DNA from 2 places in the Mycobacteroides immunogenum genome. Region 2 is predicted to be linked to the other one. Evidence: predicted binding sites of a transcription regulator. Region 2 holds the regulator's gene; the other holds the start of a gene.
The links. Region 2 encodes LexA, which represses DNA repair genes until DNA is damaged. Its sites were predicted from a motif close to CGAACANNTGTTCG; they were not measured.
Positions count from the first base shown of each region.

Region 1 (7,499 bases), 920 kb from region 2:
GTTCTTCGGAGGCAACCCACATTCTGATTCCAGGTTTCTGGAGACCCGCAGCGTCCAAGGCATGCCGACTCTCTGGGGGTGCTGTCGGCGCCATGTCGTCCAAGTGAGCCTGCAAGAACGCCAGTAGCGCGGCATTCTGGAAATCTGCCGGGGTGATCACAAGCGCCACAAACTGTTCTCCATCGCTTCCGCGGATAGACCTCATCGCCTCTAAACCATAATGGTGAGATGTTCTCCGTGCTTTTCCACGAGCCCCGGATCGCTCCCAACACCGGGAACGCGATCCGGATGGTGGCAGGCACCGGGTGCGAGTTGCATCTGGTGCGGCCACTGTTCGATCTGTCCGAAGCCAAGGTGCGCCGCGCCGGCCTGGACTATCACGACATGGCGTCGGTGACGGTTCACGAGAGTCTGTCCGCCGCCTGGGAATCCCTGAAACCCCAACGGGTGTATGCCTTCACCGCGCATGCCAGCGTCACCTACACCGATATCGCCTACCAGCCGGGCGATGTGCTGTTGTTCGGTCCGGAACCCACCGGCCTGGACGCCGAGGTGCTCGCCGACCCGCATGTCACCGAAAAGGTACGCATCCCGCTGTTGCCAGGGCGCAGGTCGTTGAACCTGTCCAATGCCGCCGCCATCGCCGCGTACGAGGCCTGGCGTCAGCACGGCTTCGTGGGCAGTGTCTAACGAAAGTCTCTCGAGGTGGAGCGGACCTGAAGATCCAGCGGTCGCAGCTGATCGGCCACCACGGAAACAGCGCCACTGGCGTTTTGCACCTGACCACGGATGATCAGCGCCTGCGCGGTCACCGCCAGCTTGCGATGGCGCGACCACAGCCCCACCGAGCACACCACGTTCACCATGCCCGTCTCGTCTTCCAAGTTGATGAACGTCACCCCGGCCGCCGTGGCCGGCCGTTGCCGATGAGTGACCGCTCCCGCCACCAACACTCGTGACCCATCGGGCACATCGAGGAGCCCCTTGGCCGGAATGACCCCCAACTCGTCGAGGTGCTTGCGCAGGAATTGGGTGGGGTAGCTGTCCGGTGAGACTCCGGTGGCCCACACATCGGCGGCAGCCTGCGTCACCTCCCCCATCGCCGGAAGCACTGGGATACGCGACGACACTCCGACACCGGGCAATCGGTCGGGTCGCTGGGCGGCGGCAGCGCCCGCCACCCACAGCGCCTCACGCCGGGACATGTCGAAGCAACCCAACGCACCCGCCGTCGCCAGCGCCTCGACCTGCGCCGTGGTCAGCTGGATGCGGCCGGTCAGGTCGAGCAGAGAGGCAAATGAGCCGTGCGCTTTTCGCTCCTCGACAATGACCTGCGCTAGCTCGTCGCCAATATGGCGGACGGCGCCCAGGCCGATCCGCACCTCCAGGCCCGCATTCTCCAACGTCGCGTAGGACAGGCTGGCATTCACGTCGGGCCCGTGCACGGTGACACCGTGCCGACGCGCATCGGCCACCAAGGATTGCGGCGAGTAGAAGCCCATGGGCTGCGCGCGCAGCAGCGCCGCACAGAACGCGGCGGGGTGATGCAGCTTGAACCAGGACGAATAGAACACCAGCGAGGCGAAGCTTTGCGCATGGCTTTCCGGAAAGCCGAAATTGGCAAAGGCGTAGAGCTTTTCGTAGATCCGGTCCGCCAGCTCGCCGGTGATGCCGTGCAGGTTCCGCATGCCCTCGTAGAACCTGCTGCGCAACCGTTCCATCCGTTCCGGCGACCGTTTGGAGCCCATGGCCCGGCGCAGCTGGTCTGATTCGGCGGGGCTGAACCCAGCGACATCGACGGCCAGCTGCATCAGCTGTTCCTGAAACAGCGGCACCCCCAGCGTCTTGTCGAGTGCGGCCGCCATGGAGGGATGGTCGTGCTGCCAATTTTTGTCGATCTTGTTGTACCGCCGGATATATGGATGCACCGAGCCCCCCTGGATGGGCCCGGGACGGATCAAGGCCACCTCCACCACCAGGTCGTAGAAACACTTGGGTTTCAGCCGGGGCAGCGTGGCCATCTGAGCACGCGACTCCACCTGAAACACCCCCACCGAATCGGCGCGGGCCAGCATCTCGTAGACCGCCCGCTCCTTCAGATCGATATGAGCCAAGTCGACATCGATGCCCTTGTGCTCACGGACCAGGTCGATGCAATAGTGCAGCGCCGAGAGCATGCCCAGCCCCAGGAGATCAAACTTCACCAAACCCACTGCCGCACAATCATCTTTATCCCACTGCAACACACTGCGATTTTCCATGCGCGCCCATTCGACAGGCACCACATCGGCCAGCGGCCGATCGCAGATGACCATGCCGCCGGAGTGGATGCCCATGTGGCGGGGGAAATTCTTGATCTGCTGAGCCAGTTGGATCACCTGCGCCGGTATGCCGTCGACCTCCGCCGCATCGGCCAGACCGCCCCAATGCCCCATCTGCTTGCTCCAGGCATCCTGCTGCCCCTGCGCGAAGCCGAGCGCTTTGGCCATGTCCCGCACGGCCATCCGACCACGATAGGTGATCACATTGGCCACCTGCGCCGCGTACTCGCGACCGTACTTGTTGTAGACGTACTGGATGGCCTGTTCCCGTTCGTCCGATTCGATATCGATATCGATGTCCGGCGGCCCATCACGGGCCGGCGACAGGAACCGCTCAAATAGCAGACCATTGGCCACCGGATCGACATTGGTAACCCCGAGGGCGTAGCAGACCGCCGAATTGGCCGCCGAACCACGACCTTGGCACAAAATATTGCTGCGACGGCAGAACTGGGTGATGTCGTGCACCACCAGGAAATAGCCCGGAAAATTCAGCTGCGCAATGATTTCCAGCTCACGCTCGATTTGAGCGTAGGCCTTCTGCGCGCCGGGCCGGGGGCCGTATCGACGCTCGGCACCTTCCAGGGCCAGATGCCGCAGCCAGCTGTCCTCGGTGTGACCGGACGGGACGTCGAACGGCGGCAACTGCGGGGCGATGAGCCGCAGGTCGAAGGCGCACGCCTCCCCCAGCTCGGCGGCTGCCGTCACCACCTCCGGGCAGTGCGAAAACAGCCGCGCCATCTCATCCCCGGAACGCAGATGCGCCCCACCCACTGGATCCAGCCAGCCTGCCGCGTCATCGAGGCTCTTGCGCGCCCGCACCGCCGCCATCGCCATGGCCAGCCGCCCACTCTTGGGTGTGGCGAAATGTGCTGCCGTGGTGGCGATGACGCCGACACCCAAGCCCGGGGCCAGCGCGGCCAGCTCGGCGTTGCGTTCATCGTCGTCCGGGTGGCCATGCCTGCTGAGTTCGATGCTGACCCGATCGGCACCGAATCGATCCACCAGATCGGCCAGCGCCTTCTCGGCGGCAGCGGGACCGCCGGCGGCCAGAGCCCGGCGTACATGCCCCTTGCGACACCCGGTCAGAATGTGCCAATGCCCTGCGGCGGCCTCGGTGAGCGCGTCAAGGTCATAGCACGGCTTACCCTTTCGATCTTTAGGTGTTCCGCCCGATAAGTGCGCGGCGGCCATCTGCCGCGACAACCGCCGGTACCCCTCCTGTCCGCGGGCCAGCACCAGCAGATGTACCGAATCCTCCGTATTGCCCTGCCCACCCAGGGATAGTTCCGCGCCGAACACTGTGGGCAGGCCGAGTTCCTTGGCGGCTTCCGCGAAACGGACGACCCCATAGAAACCGTCGTGATCGGTGATGGCCAGCGCCTTGAGATCCAGGCGCGCGGCCTCCTGCGCCATCTCCTCCGGCAGGCTGGCACCGTCGAGAAAGCTGAATGCCGAGTGCGCGTGCAGCTCCGCATACGGCACCCCCGAGCGCCCACGCTCCTGCGGCGGCGGCTTGTAGGGCGGACGCTTTCGGCTCCATGCGGGACCGTCCCCACCATCACCCGGTGGGGCATGGGGATTGAGGCGCCCGTCGAGCACCCGTTCCATTTCCGCCCAGGTCGGCGGACCCTGCGACCAGCCCACCCTCACAGTATATCGAACATATGTTCGATACGTCCATGCGGGATCGGCTTCCATCATTTATCCCAGCTAAGTAACTATCTAGTTATTGATATTTGAGAATACGTTCGCTAGCCTTCACAACAACGGGGCAGATAACCCTGCGGCACATACTCAGCCAAGGAGAGATCGTTATGAAAGCCATTGTCATGACAGGCGCCAACCAACCCTGGCAAGTACAGGAGGTGCCCACCCCCACCGCAGAACCTGGCCAGGTTCTGGTCAAGGTCCATGCCTCCGGCATGTGCTACACCGACGCCTGGGCAACCCAGGGCTTCGGCGGCGACATCTACCCACAAACTCCCGGCCACGAAATCGTCGGTGAGGTCGTCGAGGTGGGCGCCGGCGTACACACTCGCCAGGTAGGAGACAGAGTGGGCGCCACCTGGGTGCAATCCGCCTGCGGGCGCTGCGCCTACTGTCGGGAAAACCGCCCCCTGACCGGCCAGACCGCCATGAACTGCGCGAATCCGCGCACCTCAGGATTCTCCGCACAAGGCGGTCACGCCGAGTACGTCGCGCTCGCCGCCGAGGGCACGGTGCTCTTGCCGGACGGGCTCCCCTACGAGCTGGCCGCACCGATGATGTGCGCCGGATACACCACCTGGAGCAGCTTCCGGGACGCCGCACCACAGCCACACGAACGGGTGGCCGTGGTAGGTATCGGTGGCCTTGGACATGTCGCGGTGCAGCTGTCCAAGGCGAGCGGATTCGAGACCATCGCGATCACGCACTCCCCCGACAAACGGGATCTGGCCCTGCAACTCGGGGCCGATCATGTCGTCGCAAGCGGGAAAGAGCTGCTTGAACTGGGTGGCGCCGACGTCCTCATGGTGACAACAAATGCGTTCTCCGCCGCTCAAGAGGCAATGGCAGGACTGCGACCGGACGGCCGTGTGGCGCTCAGCGGCCTGGATTTCAACCATCCATTCTCGATCTCGTCCGAAGGCGTGCCCTTTCACATGATGCGACAGAAGGTGATCGGTTCAACGCACGGCGGCCTTCAGCGACTTGCCGAAGTGCTCGACTACGCCGCCAAGGGACGGGTGAAGCCCATCGTGCAGACCTACTCCCTGGATCAGGCCACCGAGGCGTATGACCGCCTCGTATCCGGCCAGGTGCGCTTCCGTGGAGTGTTCACCCCATCCACGGCCGGCTAAAACTCGCACCACAATGCGGGGTCGGGGGTCGTCACCGGCCGGGAATCCACCCGGCCGGTGACGGTTGGCTCATCATGCGGTCGCTTGGCTCTAGGCTCAGGGACATGCCGCCCGATGCCTCTGCGACCAAGAAGCGGCTGCTCGACGCCGCGTTCGCGGAGTTCGCCGAGCACGGGCTGGCCGGTGCGCGCGTCGACCGGATCGGCGCCGCCGCGGAAGCCAACAAGCGGTTGCTCTACGTCTACTACACCAACAAGGAGACGTTGTTCGACACCGTCGTCGCGCATTCCATCCAGCGCATGTCGGATGCGGTCCCGTTCACTCCGCAGGATCTGCCCGGCTACGCGGGCGCGTTGTTCGACCACCTCATCAAGCATCCCGAGCACCTGCGGCTGGCCACCTGGGCCCAGTTGGAACGGCCCGTCGCAGGCCCTGCCGAAACTGCGGCCTACGCGTCAAAGGTCGCTGCGATCACCGAAACACGGCCACCTACAGGTGATGCCGAGCCGGCCGACATCTTGGCGCTCGTGCTCGGACTGACCACCGCCTGGCTCGGTGCCTCGCCGGCCCTGCGCGGCCTGACCGCAGCCGAGCCCTTCAGCCCGGAGCGCCTGGCCGCACACCGGACCGCACTCATCGCGGCGGTCGAGGCCCTCATCGCCATCGCGGGACGATGACCGGCTCTGTCGCCACAGCTGAAGCACTCCACATCGCCCGATAGCGTGCCACAACACCCTCGCCCAGCAAGATCCTAAATCGGGCTCACACACCCGACCGGGGGCACTGGTTACCTACACGTCCAAAGCTAGGCTGTCGGTCGCATCTAGGTAACTAACTAGATAGTATCCATCTACCAGCTATCACTCACCATGGTCCGCAACATTCAAATGGAGGAACACCAAGTGGCTCAGCATGGCAACTACACAGTCGAAAAGGTCACCTTTCCCTCGCACGGGGAAACCCTGGTGGGAGACGTGTACCGACCGAAGGGCGACGGCCCGTTCCCGGCGGTCGTGACACTCGGGCCCTACTCGTTCGAAAAGGAACAGGCCCCCACGCAATATTCGACCCGGCTAGCCGACGAGGGGTTCGTCGCACTCGCTTTCGACCCGCGTACGGTCGGCGAGTCCAGCGGTCAGCCCCGTAGGCTCGAGAACCCGGTAATGAAGAACGAGGACGTGGTCTCGGCACTCAGCTACCTGGTGGGCAGATCAGATGTGGACGCATCGCGCGTCTTCGCGCTTGGCATCTGCCAGGGTGGTCCCGAGCTGCTCGATGTGGCGTCCTATGACGACCGGATCAAGGCAGTCGCCTGCGTGACCGGCTACTTCCGTGACGCGGATGCCGACCTGTTCCCTGTCACCGCGGGGGTCGTAACCAACCCATTCGACGAGGCTTCTCTGCCATCGCGGGAACAGCTAGAGACGCTGCTGTCGGAGCGTTTGCAGCGGGCACGTGAGGCCAAGGAGCTCTACGAGACGACCGGGGAAGTCGTCTACCAGCCGCTGGTCTCCCCTGATCTCGCCGACCCCACGGTGGGCTCACGAGCGGGATTGCCGGGCCCGGCGGTGTGGGCTTGGTATGGGCCGTGGACGCTGAAGGGCTTCGAGAACCGCTACGCCATCATGAGCGACCTGGACCACTTCGGATATTCCACCGTTCCCGGCATCGCGAAACTCCAGAAGCCTGCGATCGTCTTCCACGGTGACTACTGCTTGAGCCCCATTTCCGCCAAGCGGCACTTTGAGTCGATCCCTACCGCAGACAAGAAGCTGGTCTGGGACAACGACGTGTTCCACTCGGAGTACTACGACACCCCTTACGTGGTCGACCGCACTGCAGGCGCTGCTGCCGACTGGTTCCGCGAACACGGAGCCTGAACAGTTCTGCGGACCGGAAGTCGTATATGAGATTCACGACGGTAGTGAGCGCGGCGGGCCACAGGCCCGCTCCGCTCGACCGTGCCGGATTGTCTGACGTACACACTTGACGAAAACCGCGACTAGCCAGCGATCTTCGCGCGGAACGGGCCGCCAACACTGTTGAAAAGCAGGTGTAGCCGTTGAGGAAAACGATGCCCGAGCGGGTGGATACCGCGGGCACCATGGACGTCGACACCAGAATCATTGTCGGAGAACATAATTAGTCCATCGCAGTGCAGCGATGCTAACACTCAAGGCACTGCCGTGGCAGAGAACAACGTCACCTCATTGATACAGCGAGGCCCCGTCCACCAGCCTGAACAGCTTCTCGACGACGTCTTGCGCGGTCTCGGCATCCAGGCCCACGATCCGCAGTTCGCCCTGGTCCGCCCGGACCACCACCGCCGCCAACC
Region 1 covers NZ_CP011530.1:4,227,353-4,234,851, forward strand. The annotation lists gene ABG82_RS20980 (GNAT family N-acetyltransferase) at 1-169, opposite strand, end outside; gene ABG82_RS20985 (tRNA (cytidine(34)-2'-O)-methyltransferase) at 229-690, shown strand; gene ABG82_RS20990 (error-prone DNA polymerase) at 687-3,968, opposite strand; gene ABG82_RS20995 (alcohol dehydrogenase catalytic domain-containing protein) at 4,139-5,164, shown strand; gene ABG82_RS21000 (TetR family transcriptional regulator) at 5,269-5,841, shown strand; gene ABG82_RS21005 (alpha/beta hydrolase) at 6,067-7,044, shown strand; gene ABG82_RS21010 (PH domain-containing protein) at 7,372-7,499, opposite strand, start outside.
Region 1: the regulator LexA is predicted to act here: its motif matches at 3,982-3,995, upstream of ABG82_RS20990 (error-prone DNA polymerase).

Region 2 (7,499 bases):
ATGTCTAAGCTGCGCCGCGAGATCCGTGAGATGAAGAAGGTCCGTGACACCAAGCGCAGTCGGCGATTGGAAAGCGATGTGCCGTCGATCGCCATCGTCGGTTACACGAACGCCGGTAAATCCAGTCTGCTGAACGCGATCACCGGTGCCGGGGTATTGGTGCAGGACGCACTGTTCGCCACCCTCGAGCCCACGACGCGACGCGGAACCTTCGACGACGGACGCGAATTCGTCATCACCGATACCGTAGGTTTCGTGCGGCACCTGCCCACTCAGCTGGTCGAGGCCTTCCGCTCCACGCTGGAGGAGGTCGCCGATGCCGACCTGCTGGTGCATGTGGTCGATGGCTCCGATGTCGCTCCGCTGGCGCAGATCGAGGCGGTGCGCAAGGTCATCAACGAGGTCGTTGCCGACCATTCGGGCGACACGGCATCCGCATCTCCCGAACTCATGGTGATCAACAAGATCGATGCGGCGGGTGATCTGGCACTGGCGCAGCTGCGCCGCGCGTTGCCCAAGGCATTGTTCGTTTCGGCTCACACCGGGGAGGGTGTGACCAAGTTACGCGAGGCCATCGCCGAAACGGTGCCCCGCGGAGATGTGCGCGTCGATGTGGTGATCCCCTATGAGCGGGGCGATCTGGTGGCACGAATCCACACCGAGGGGCAGGTGCAGTCCGCCGAGCATCTCGCCGACGGCACGCGGGTGATCGGCCGGGTGCCGCAGGCCCTGGCCGCCGCGCTCGCCGAGCTGTAATCGCGCGGCGCTAATCGCTGTCCTGATCGCGCGGAACGAACCGCGGCGGGTTGTGGGCCCGCACCGGAGGTGGCGTTCCCTCGAACCGCTCGATCTGCACCAGGACATGCTGACCGGTGCAGCCCTGCGCCAACGACGAGGTTCCCGAGTCATCGGTCAGCACATTCGGATTGCCATGCGCACAGGGTGAATCCGGGTCAGCGGGATCGATCGGGTCGAACCAGGCGCCGGTAGATAGTTGCACCACCTGACGCCGCAGCCCGTCGTCGAGAACCGCCCCGGCCAGGCAGGCGCCGCGATCGTTGAACACCCGCACCACATCGCCGTCGGCAATGCCGCGCGAAGCGGCGTCGTCCGGATGTATACGCAGGGGCTCGCGTCCGCGCACCTTCGATCGTTGGCTGGTGCCGCCGAAATCGAGCTGGCTGTGCAGCCGGGTACGCGGCTGGTTGGCGATCAGATGTAGCGGAAACGTTTGCGCGCGCTGCCCGCCCAGCCATTCGGTGGGCTCATACCAGCGCGGGTGGCCGCCGCAGTCGGCATATCCGAATCCGTCGATGGTTTGCGAGAAGATCTCGATGCGCCCGCTGGGAGTATGCAACGGGTGCGCCGTGGGGTTCTCGCGGAAGTCCGAGAGCAGCGTCAAACCGGGATTGGTGGGCAGCCGCAGGTAGCCGAGGTCCCAGAACTCGTCGAAGCAAGGCACCGGGAAATCCAGGGTGCCGGCCCATTCGGCGTAGATATGGCGTAACCACTGGGCGGCCGTGCGTCCCTCGCTGAACTGCTCGCCAAAGCCGAGTCTGTCGGCGAGCGCGGTGAATGTGGTGTAGTCATCGCGGGAGTTGGCATACGGCGGTGCCACGGCTTTCATCGCCACCAAGAGTGGATCATTGCGGCTGCCGGAGAAGTCGTCGCGTTCCAGGCTGGTCGTGGACGGCACCACGATATCGGCGTGCTTGGCCATCGCCGTCCACACCGGATCGTGCACCACCACGGTGTCGACTCGGGCCAGTGCACGGCGCAGCCTCGGCAGATTCTGGTGGTGATGGAACGGATTCCCGCCCGCCCAATAGACGCATTTGATATCGGGCAGGGTGAGTGTCTGGCCGTTGTAGGTCAGCGTCTCGCCGGGCCGCAGTAGCAGCTCGCTGATGGCTGCCACCGGGATGAACGTCTCGACCGGGTTGGGGCCCTGCGGGAAGACGGGCAGCGGGCAGCTCACCGGAGCCAGCCCTGGCTCGTTCATCGAGCCGTAACCGTGGCCGAAACCGCCTCCGGGCAAGCCGATCTGGCCGAGCATCGCGGCCAGGGTGAGTCCCATCCAGGGTGCCTGCTCGCCGTGACGAACCCGCTGCAGCGACCAGCTGATCGTCACCAGGGTGCGCCCCGATGCCATCCGACGGGCCAGCGTGCGCAGCTCGCCGGCATCCACCGCGCTGATGGTCTGGGCCCATTCGGGGCTTTTGGGCACACCATCGTCGGTACCCAACAGGTAGCGTTCGAATCGCTCGTAACCGGTGCAGTAGGTGCGTAGGAAGGTCAAGTCCGCCAGGCCCTCGGTCGCCAACACATGTGCCAGTGCGAGCATGATCGCGACGTCGGTTCCGGGAACCGGTGCGTGCCATTCGCATTCGCCATCGATATCGTCGCGTAGCGGACTGAAGGAAACGATGCGCCCGCCGCGGTCGCGGAACCTGTTGAGGGCGTCGCGTGCCGGGTGGGCGGTGGTGCCGCCGTGATTCACGCCCGTGTTCTTCAGCGCGATTCCGCCGAATGAGACCAGCAGGTCGGTGTTTTCGACGATGACATCCCAGGACGTGGACCTCTTGAACAGTCCGTCGTGGGTTCCGATGACATGCGGCATGATGACGCCGGTCGCGCCGAGGCTGTAGGAATGGCGCGAAAAGGTATATCCACCAAGAAGTTTGAGAAACCGGTGGACCTGGCTCTGGGCGTGGTGGAAACGTCCGGCGCTGGCCCAGCCGTACGAGCCGCCGTAGATGGCTTCATTGCCATGAGTGTCGACGACGCGGCGCAGTTCATCGCCCAGCACTTCGGTCAACTCATCCCAGGACACCTCGACGTACTCGTCGGCGCCGCGCTTCGTACTGGGGCCGGGACCGTCGCGTAACCAGCCGCGGCGTATGGATGGCGCGGTAACCCGGGCCTGATGCCGGAGGGAGCCGGGAATGTTGTGCAGCAGCGGGGAAGGATCGGTGTCTGTGCCCAAGGGGGTGACGCCGATCACCTCGCCGTCGCGAACCTCGGGCGTGAACGCACCCCAGTGGGTATGTGAAAGTGCCGGCCTGGTCACCCCGATCAGCCTAGGCTTTCTGTCCGTCGAAACCAGGTAGGCGAGTGCCAACCGACCAGTGGGTTGGTATACATTCTGCCAAGTACGTAAACCCAAACCGGAAGGTGATCATGGCCGGCGCCGTTAAGTTCACACGCACCATTTTCGAACCCGAGCACGAACTGTTCCGCGAGTCGTTCAAGACCTTCCTGGAACGGCACGCCGAGCCTTACCGCGAGGAGTGGGACGAGAACAAGATCGTCGACCGCTCGCTGTGGGTCGAGGCCGGCAAACAGGGCTTCTTGGGCACCGATATGCCCGAGGAGTTCGGTGGCGGTGGACTCGTCGATTTCCGCTACAACGCCATCATCGGTGAAGAGATCACCAAGGCCCGTCAGTCGGGTATTGGTTTCACCCTGCACAACGATGTCGCCGGCCCGTACTTCCGGGATCTGGCCAATGACGAGCAGAAGGCCCGCTGGTTCCCGGGATTCTGTTCCGGCGAGCTGATCAGCGCCATCGCCATGACCGAGCCGGGTACCGGCAGCGACCTGCAGGGCATCAAGACCCGCGCGGTCAAGGATGGCGATCATTACATTCTCAATGGCGCGAAGACCTTCATCACCAACGGCATCAACGCCGACCTGGTGATCGTGGTCGCCCAGACCGACCCGGAGAAGGGCGCGCTGGGCTTCTCGCTCATCGTGGTGGAGCGCGGTATGGAGGGCTTCGAGCGCGGCCGCAAGCTCGACAAGATGGGTCTGGACGCTCAGGACACCGCCGAGCTGTCCTTCACCGACGTTCGGGTGCCCGCTGCCAACCTGCTGGGTCAAGAGGGCCAGGGCTTCATCTACCTCATGCAGAACCTGCCGCAGGAACGCATGTCGATCGCGGTCGTCGCGGCCGCGGCGATGGAAACCATGCTCGAGGCGACCATCCAGTACACATCTGAGCGCAAGGCGTTCGGCAAGCCGATCAAGAGCTTCCAGAACAGCCGCTTTGTGCTGGCCGAGCTCGCCACCGACGCCACCATGATCCGGATCATGGTCGACGAATTCATCACGCTGCTCAACAAGAAGGAGCTGAGCGTCGAGCAGGCCGCGATGGCCAAGTGGTACAGCACCGAGAAGCAGGTCCACCTGATCGACCGCTGCCTGCAGCTGCATGGCGGCTACGGCTTCATGCGTGAGTACCCGGTCGCCCGGGCGTACATGGACTCCCGTATCCAGACGATCTACGGCGGAACTACCGAGATCATGAAGGAGATCATCGGGCGTTCGCTCTAGTCGCCCATGCATATTCGTGACGCGACGGCCGCCGACGCGGCCGCGTGCGCGGCGATCTATGCGCCGTACGTGACCGATACGGCCATTTCGTTCGAGGAGGTGCCGCCGTCGGATGCCGTTCTTGCCGAACGCATCCAGACGGCGGCCCACCGCCATGCCTGGCTGGTGGCCGAGGACGGTGGGGATATTCTCGGCTACGCCTATGCGGCGCCGTGGAAATCACGCATGGCCTACCAGTGGGCCTGCGAGGTCAGTGTCTATGTCGATGGCGCGCGGCGGCAGCGCGGCGCGGGACGCCTGCTGTATGCCGCGCTATTGGACCGGCTCCGCGATCTCGGCTACCGCACAGTGCTCGCCGTAGTCGTGACGCCCAATGAAGCGAGCGAAAAGCTACACCTGACAATGGGATTCGAACAGGTCGCGTTGTATCGCCGGATCGGGTACAAGCTGGGCAGCTGGCATGACGTTACGCATTTTCAGTTGTTCTTGACCTCTGCCGACGATTCCTCGGCCCCAGGACCGGCGCCCGCAGGCATTTAGACCTTGCGGATAACCGTGACGACCTTGCCGAGGATGGCGGCGTCGTTACCGGGGATCGGTTCGAAGAGCGGGTTGTGCGGCATCAGCCAGACATGGCCCGCCGTCCGCTTGAATGTCTTGACGGTCGCTTCGCCGTCGATCATCGCGGCCACGATATCGCCGTTGTCGGCGACATTCTGCTGGCGTACCACCACCCAGTCGCCGTCACAGATCGCGGCGTCGATCATCGACTCACCCACCACCTTGAGCAGGAACAGCGATCCCTCGCCGACAAGTTCGCGGGGGAGTGGGAAGACATCCTCGACGGCCTCCTCGGCCAGGATGGGACCACCGGCGGCGATACGTCCGAGAACGGGGACGAACGTCGGTTCCGGCAGGTCGCCGGAGCCGATCACATCGGTGGTGGCCGATGGGGTATGAGAATCATCGAGGCCCCGAACATCAACGGCGCGTGGACGGTTCGGATCACGCCGCAGAAAGCCCTTCTGTTCGAGGGTGCGTAGTTGATGGGCGACCGAGGATGTGGAGGTGAGCCCGACGGCGTCTCCAATTTCGCGGATGCTCGGGGGGTAGCCCCGTTCATTCACCGATGCGCGGATGACCTCCAGGATGGTCCGCTGGCGCTCGGTCAGTGAACCGGTGGCGGGTCCCTTGCTGGGTGTATCGCTCATGGGCCCGAATCTAGACCTGTCGACGACATTTATCAAACATGTGTTCGATGCGTGTCGCGACGCATGCCTGGCGGCCCGCCGATGGGGTGTATCGGTGCTGCTCAGGGCCACTTGTCGGTACCGGATGCTACAAATCGATCACATGTTCGGACATCGAACACATGATCGAGTACATTCGAACATAAGAGCGAACGGGCCGACCGATCGACTGGACAGGAAGGGCATGCAGATGAGCACAAACGTTCTCGCCCCGCCGCGTAGTTCTCACGCTCGCGAGCACGCGCCGCGCGAGTACGCCCCACAGGCGCGCGCCTATAGCGCCCAATACCCGCTGACCCAACGGCGGGCGCTACCGGTGCGCACTGTCGCGTATCGCCGGCCCGCGGGCAGGCCGGTCGCATACCGCGGTAACGGCATCCGCGTCTCGGCGATGCCGCATCGGGTGCATGGTCGCCGCCCGGTGAGCCTGAAGGCCACCATCCTCGTCGCGGTGGGTGCCGCGGTGGCGACGATGTGGCTGCTGATGCTCGGCCAGGTGAGCGCCGCAGGCGTCGGGGGCGCGGGTGTGCCGGAGCGGGTGGCGGTAGTGCAGGTCGCTCCCGGGGAGACCCTGGCAGACGTGGCCTCACGTGTCGCGCCGGAGGCGCCACGGTCGGCCGTGGTGTCCAAGATCCGGGAACTCAATGAACTCGACTCGGCGACAGTGCAAGCCGGTCAGACGCTGGTTTCTCCGGTCGGCTGATCGGCAGCCGGGCGTGACCTTCGGGCGTGCGGGAGCACGGGTATCCTCGACACCGGTCTGGGCGCGTTGCGCGGTGCGTCAACAAACCCAGCTCAACGACATCGAGTCCAGAACCGGCGAAGGAGCAGTGATGCACTGTCCGTTCTGCCGTCATCCTGACTCGCGTGTTGTCGATTCCCGCGAAGCGGACGAAGGCCAGGCGATACGACGCCGGCGATCGTGTCCAGAGTGCGGCCGTCGTTTCACCACCGTCGAGACCGCCGTCTTGGCCGTCGTGAAGCGCAGCGGCGTCACCGAGCCGTTCAGCCGCGACAAGGTCGTCAAGGGTGTACGCCGTGCCTGCCAGGGCCGTGATGTCGATGACGATGCGCTGAATCTGCTTGCCCAGCAGGTCGAGGATGCCGTCCGGGCCGCCGGGTCCCCAGAGATCCCCAGCAATGAGGTGGGTCTGGCCATCCTGGGTCCACTGCGCGACCTGGATGAAGTCGCCTACCTGCGCTTCGCCTCGGTGTACCGGGGGTTCAGCTCCGCCGAGGATTTCGAGCGTGAGATCGCCGCACTGAGGGCCCATCGGGACGCCCCAGCGGGGTCCTGAGCCGTTGGTCGGGTCCTAGTCCAACGTGAGCGGCTGATCGGCGACCACACGGCCACCGATCGTCACCCAGCCCTCGGGGCTCCACTGTGTGAGGATCTGCGACCCCTTGCCCTGATTGATGATCAAGTCACGGCTGAGCAGGTCAGTCATCCGCGCGGCCACTGAGCCGGTCGCCTCGTCCTCGTTGACACCCAGATCGGACGCGAACACCCGGGAACGGACCAGGCTGGCGTCGCGGTCCTGCCACGCCCACACGCAATGCAGCAGTTCGTCCGCGTAGTCGGAGGGGTCGGCGGCCTCCACATCGGCAGGGGAGAGCGCCTCATGGAAATCGGTCTCCGGGGCCCAGTCGGACCGGGCCCGTATCCACGTCCGGTCGTCATAGCTCACCTGCAGCACTCCCGCGGGAACTTGCAGGGTGTTGACCGGAGTGCCACGTTCGCGCAGCCACCACGCCAGCCCCACCGTGGGATGCCCGGCGAAGGCAAGCTCTACTGCCGGAGTGAAAATCCGCAGGTGTGCGGTGTTGGATCCTTCGGCTGGCAGATCGACGAAAACCGTTTCGCTGAACCCCAATCGGGCAGCAACCTGCTGGCGCTCCTCCGGGGCCACGTCG
Region 2 covers NZ_CP011530.1:3,306,673-3,314,171, reverse strand. The annotation lists gene hflX (GTPase HflX) at 1-756, shown strand, start outside; gene ABG82_RS16185 (molybdopterin-dependent oxidoreductase) at 767-3,070, opposite strand; gene ABG82_RS16180 (acyl-CoA dehydrogenase family protein) at 3,181-4,335, shown strand; gene ABG82_RS16175 (GNAT family N-acetyltransferase) at 4,342-4,875, shown strand; gene lexA (transcriptional repressor LexA) at 4,872-5,546, opposite strand; gene ABG82_RS16165 (LysM peptidoglycan-binding domain-containing protein) at 5,776-6,288, shown strand; gene nrdR (transcriptional regulator NrdR) at 6,419-6,883, shown strand; gene ABG82_RS16155 (PhzF family phenazine biosynthesis protein) at 6,899-7,499, opposite strand, start outside.